Psychroserpens ponticola: one gene and its partner. The protein of the gene in region 1 interacts with the protein of each later gene in a pairwise test. Links are inferred from orthologs where the notes say so. Each region holds a gene or a part of one and is shown in the gene's direction. Other genes may lie near its edges.

Region 1 (3,079 bases):
CTTTAGAAGCCTCAAAAATAATTTCAAAAACAATTAACTTTGAATATGCAATTACTTTTGATTACAAAAACATGAATAAAGTGATGCGTATAGTAAAAGAAAAAAATCTAAATGTCATAAATCAAACTTTAGAATTAAGTTGTGAACTAATCATTTCTGTAAGGTTAAAAGAAGCAACTTCCATATTTGAAATATTTGACAGACTTTATGAAATTGAAATCAAAACTTTAAACGATTAAATTAGCAGTTGGTCTAAAATATAGTCTGGACATCTTGTAGGTCGATTCTTATTAATATCCATAAATACTAAAACAGAATTTCCAGTTGTTAAAACTTCGTCTTTTTCATTTAGAATTTCATAATCAAATTCAATTTTAGCCGTTGGTTTTTTTACGAGTTTAGTTTTCACTTTAATGAGATCATCATAACACGCTGACTTTTTGTATTTTATAGACAAACTAACAACTGGCAACATAATTCCATCTTCTTCCATTTGTTTATAAGAAAACCCCATTTTACGCAACCACTCTGTTCTGCCTATTTCAAAATATTGCGCATAATTACCATGATAAACAACTCCCATTTGATCAGTTTCGCCATAACGGACTCTAAATTGTATTTCATCGGGTTTAGTTAAATTGGACATCGTTATTGATATTTTTTTTGTAAATTCGAATCGATTTAAACATGAGGAAAAAATTCTAGAAAATCAACACATTTTGATTTTTTTATTAAATAATTTGTTCACATATTTGCCATGTAAAAATCAACACAGAGAAACTCGAATTTCTCTTTTTTTTGCTAACTAACTAACAACACAAAAATTACACTTAGAGAATGGATGTAACTGCGCAATCGGTTTGGACTAACTGTCTGTCTTTTATAAAAGACAATATTCAACCTCAAGCCTATAAAACATGGTTTGAGCCTATAGTAGCAGTTAAACTTTCTGATAATGCTTTGAACATTCAAGTACCAAGTAAATTTTTCTACGAGTGGCTTGAAGAACATTATGTAAAAATTCTTAAAGTAGCTTTAACTAAAGAATTAGGAGAAACAGCAAAATTAGTTTATGTTATCAAAATGGAAAATACGTATGGTAACAAACAACCATTTACGGAAAAGATTCCAAGTTCAAATCGTGGAGCTATGAAATCTCAAGATGTTGATGTTCCACTTAATAATAAAAATCCTGAACTCAAAAATCCATTTATAATTCCTGGAATTAGAAACGTTAAGATCGAATCTCAACTCAATCCGAATTATAGTTTTGAAAATTTCCTAGAAGGAGATTCTAACAGATTAGCAAGAAACGCTGGTTTAGCTGTTGCTAACAAACCTGGTGGCACTTCATTTAATCCGTTATTGATTTTTGGTGGTGTTGGTTTAGGAAAAACACATTTAGCACATGCTATTGGTGTTGACATTAAAGATAAGTATCCTGAAAAAACAGTCCTTTATATTTCTGCTGAAAAATTCACACAGCAATATATTGATTCTGTAAAAAAGAATAATAGGAATGATTTTATACACTTCTATCAAATTATAGATGTCTTAATTATTGATGATGTTCAGTTTCTTTCTGGAAAATCTGGAACCCAAGATGTATTCTTCCATATTTTCAACCATTTACATCAAAACGGAAAACAGGTCATATTAACGAGTGACAAAGCTCCAGTTGACATGCAAGATATTGAGCAACGCTTATTATCTCGTTTTAAATGGGGACTTTCTGCAGAATTACAAAGCCCTGACTTTGAAACTAGAGTTTCAATTTTAAAAAACAAATTATATCGTGATGGTGTTGAAATGCCTGATGATATTATCGAGTATGTTGCAAAGCATATAAAAACAAATGTTCGTGAACTTGAAGGCGCTATCATTTCATTAATCGCACAATCATCATTCAACAAAAAGGAAATCACTGTTAATCTTGCTAAAGAGATTGTTGAAAAATTCGTTAAAAACACTAAACGAGAAGTTTCTATCGATTACATCCAAAAAGTCGTGTCAGATTATTTCCAAATGGATGTTAGCACTTTACAATCTAAAACAAGAAAACGTCATATTGTTCAAGCAAGACAGCTAGCAATGTTTTTTGCTAAAAAATACACAAAAGCTTCATTAGCAAGTATAGGTTCTCAAATTGGTAAGCGAGATCATGCTACAGTTCTTCATGCATGTAAAACTGTAGACAACTTATCATCTACCGACAAACAATTTAGAAAGTATGTAGAAGATCTTTCTAAAAAACTTTCTTTATAAATTCTCTTATGACTAGTATTTTAATGGTTTGTTTAGGCAATATTTGTCGTTCACCATTAGCTCATGGTATATTAGAATCAAAATTACCTTCTGATCAATTTTATATAGATTCTGCTGGAACTGCAAACTATCATGTTGGAGATTCTCCAGATCATCGTTCAATAGCAGTTGCAAAATCTAATGGAATTGACATTTCAAACCAACGTGGCAGACAATTCAAAGTGTCAGATTTTGATACATTTGATTACATTTTCACTATGGACGATTCCAATTACCAAAACATAATTGCATTAGCGAGAGGCGCTAATGATATCGCTAAAGTAAAATGCATTCTGGAACTAGAAGACACAATTCAACTTACTCATGTACCTGATCCTTACTATGGAGATATTTCAGATTTTCAAAATGTTTTTCAATTACTCGAAAAAGTTTGTAACACATTATCAAACAAGCTACAAAACATTACCTTATAGGAATTTTCTTTAATCATTCATTTGTTTTTTTGTATTTTTAGCAAAAAGAGTCCTAAAAAATTACAAAGCTATGAAAAAAATTACCCTATACTTTATGTGTATGATGTGCGCATATGGTTTTTCTCAAAACATTGAATTAGAATTATTTGCATCTGGATTTTCAGACCCAATAAAAGTACAAAACGCAGGTGATGACAGACTTTTTGTTACTGAACAAGATGGTACTATCCAAATTTTAAATACTGATGGCACAACCAATTCAACTCCATTTTTAGATATCGATGCAAGAGTTGCTAGTGGTGGTGAACGTGGATTATTATCCCTTGCATTTCATCCAAACT
Region 2 (2,860 bases), 2.0 Mb from region 1 along the record:
GCATCTGCTATAAAGCGACTAGGTAAAGTATTATCAGTACTAAACACATATTCATTCTCAATAAAGTTGGTCCAAATCTCACCTTCATTGTTCTTAGCAAATTCTAATTGTAATTGAGTATATCCTATTTTTTCCTCATCCGTTTTAAACGGAATCATTTTATCTTTAAAATATAACTGCTTCCCAAAATAGACCATATCATCCAAAAGAGTTTTCTTTTGAGGCTGAAATATATAACGTTCAGCATAGTCAGATGTGAGATTAGAAACAATCTGAGAAGGCTTCATGTTTTGTGTAATGTATTTTGGAATATTAGCATAATACTCATGTTCTGAGCCTAGGTAATTATCAAGAGGAATAAGTACAATTGTATCTGTAACAATCACTTTATCTCTATACTTTACATCATTGGTTAAGGTAATCACACGTGGTTCAGAAAACGTAAGGTCGTAATACTTTAAGTGTTGAAAAAGCCCAGTAAGTTCACTTTCAATAGTTGAAAAATCATTAAATTTTTCATGTACTTCATTCAATAATTCATTCTGTAAAGTATCTTTCATTCGAGCTATAAAAACAGAATCAGGAACGTATTTAGAAAACATAAAAGGAAATGCTTTCTTGAGTTGTTCTAAATCTTGAGGACGAGCTTCTGAAAATGCACGATCAAAACGTTCAACCATAAGGTTGACATCAATTTTAGAAATTTCAGTTTCCACTTGATCTTCATTTTTACAAGAATAAACAGTTAATAATAAGAAAAGAATACAACAAATGTTTTTCATATCTATGTTCAAAAAAACTTAAGCATTATTAATTTTTATAACTAACGTCATTGCTTTATTTTTGTTTTGCAAAGGTACTATTCTTTCATTTAAATTCTATAAAAATGCAAACAGAAAAAGTTGTTGATTATATTGTAAACTGGCTTAAAGATTATGCTACAAACGCAAAAGTAAATGGCTTTGTGATTGGTATTTCCGGTGGAATTGACTCTGCTGTAACTTCAACTCTTTGTGCAAAAACAGGTTTAGACCTTTTATGTATTGAAATGCCTATTCATCAAGCTGCAAGTCATGTTAGCAGAGCTCAAGAACACATTACACAATTAAAGCAACGTTTTCCAAATGTTAAGGACATTAAAACTGACCTAACACCAGTATTTGAAGAATTTAAAACAGAGGTCTCACTTGAAGGTAAGCAGAGTACTGTTGATATGGCATTAGCAAATACTAGAGCAAGATTACGAATGACCACTTTATACTATCATGCTGGACTTTTAGGTCTATTAGTAGCAGGAACAGGCAATAAAGTTGAGGATTTTGGTGTTGGATTTTACACAAAGTATGGTGATGGAGGCGTTGATTTAAGTCCGATTGCTGATTTACTAAAATCTGAAGTTTATGACATTGGCAAACTTTTAAACGTCCCAGAATCAATAATGAAAGCTGCACCAAGCGATGGTCTTTTTGGTGATGCCAGAAGTGATGAAGATCAAATTGGAGCAACATATCCAGAATTAGAATGGGCAATGCAGCAAAAAGATGAAGGCAAAACCGCTGATGATTTTGAAGGAAGACAACGCGACGCTTTTCAAATATTTTCGCGATATAATAGTAATAATCAACATAAAATGGTGCCTATACCAATTTGCGAAATTCCTAAGAATTTAAAATAATCAATGAATTAATCACTATAAAAAGCCGTACTTATTATTTTTTTTCTATTTTTACGTTGTTGTCTCCACATTCTAGAACTTAATCTAATTAGGTTCTGGCACTTAGTAACCAACTAAAATAAATATCATGATTAAGGTATTAGTAGTAGACAGCCATCCAATAATAAGGACTGGTTTAGAACTCTTATTTAAGGAACACAATGAGATAGAAGTTATTGGAACAGTTGGAAGTGGTGTTGAAATATTTGAGTTTGTAAGACGTCATCAGGTCGATGTTATCATATCAGAAATTGATCTTCCTGAACTTAATGGCATTACTGCATTGAGAGCCATTAAGAAAGAGCACAGTAGCATTAACATTATAATGTTTAGTTATCATCCTGAAGAAATATATGCGATTAGCACTATAAAAGCTGGAGCTTCTGGATATGTATCAAAAACAGAATCTACTGAAGTTATCGAAAAAGCAATTCTACTTGCTCATAGAGGTGATTTGTATTTAAGTGAAAAAATGTCAAAACATCTTAAATATAATGATACCAAAAAATCAAAAAGCAGAATTTACAAGCGACTATCAACTCGTGAAGTAGAAGTTTTAAAACTATTGTCTTCAGGTAAAAAGAATAAGGAAATTGCTTTAGAACTAGATATTAATGAAAAAACCGTTAGCACCTACAAAGCTAGATTATTCAAAAAATTGAATGTTACCAATTTAATAGATCTTGTCAACCAAGGCAAGCATATGGAAATTACTTAAACTTTTCCACCAATGACTTTTCCAAGCTTTCTTGAGAGCAACATTTTAAGACCTAGATAATCTTTGACATCTTCTAGAATACTTCTTGAGTTTGAATCTTCTTTTAATGTCTCATTTTGATATTCAGCAACTTTTTTATCAATTAAATAGCATCTTAATGTTAAAATAGTCTGATTTACCAATTGCGAAATACTATGTTGTTTTTCTTTTGGAATGATATGATTGCGCTCCCAATCGTGCAAATTATAACGTTCGTCATTCATTAAAATAGTGGTCACTTCCTCAGCTAAACTTTGGTCTAGTTTATTTACAAAGTTTCGTGTAGAGAATTCAGACTCTTGATGTAAGGTATCAATTATTGAATAATACAATGTTTTGAATATTGCATTTGTAAATTGCATTTCATCTTCTTGTAAATCCAAGTAGAC

Evidence for each region. Proteins that work in one complex are often made in the same cells at the same time.
Region 2: the proteins of dnaA (region 1) and nadE interact in binary tests that used the Escherichia coli proteins (3 or more experiments, as listed by UniProt). The link is inferred for Psychroserpens ponticola from one-to-one orthologs.

The regions. Positions count from the first base shown.
Region 1 is NZ_CP116221.1:2,379,915-2,382,993, forward strand. What follows is about bases 53-3,051. They hold dnaA (chromosomal replication initiator protein DnaA), read left to right. Parts: upstream 53-837; coding sequence 838-2,265; downstream 2,266-3,051. Other genes in these bases: MUN68_RS10670 (IMPACT family protein), read left to right, coding at 53-239; MUN68_RS10675 (acyl-CoA thioesterase), read right to left, coding at 236-646; MUN68_RS10685 (low molecular weight protein-tyrosine-phosphatase), read left to right, coding at 2,274-2,738; MUN68_RS10690 (PQQ-dependent sugar dehydrogenase), read left to right, coding at 2,809-3,051. Also shown: more of MUN68_RS10670, read left to right, coding at 1-52; more of MUN68_RS10690, read left to right, coding at 3,052-3,079. UniProt on the Escherichia coli protein: Plays an essential in the initiation and regulation of chromosomal replication. Binds in an ATP-dependent fashion to the origin of replication (oriC) to initiate formation of the DNA replication initiation complex once per cell cycle.
Region 2 is NZ_CP116221.1:361,033-363,892, reverse strand. Bases 1-2,780 are described here. They hold nadE (NAD(+) synthase), read left to right. Parts: upstream 1-886; coding sequence 887-1,675; downstream 1,676-2,780. Other genes in these bases: dnaG (DNA primase), read right to left, coding at 2,429-2,780; MUN68_RS01485 (response regulator transcription factor), read left to right, coding at 1,803-2,432; gldB (gliding motility lipoprotein GldB), read right to left, coding at 1-782. Outside these bases: more of dnaG, read right to left, coding at 2,781-2,860. UniProt on the Escherichia coli protein: Catalyzes the ATP-dependent amidation of deamido-NAD to form NAD. Uses ammonia as a nitrogen source.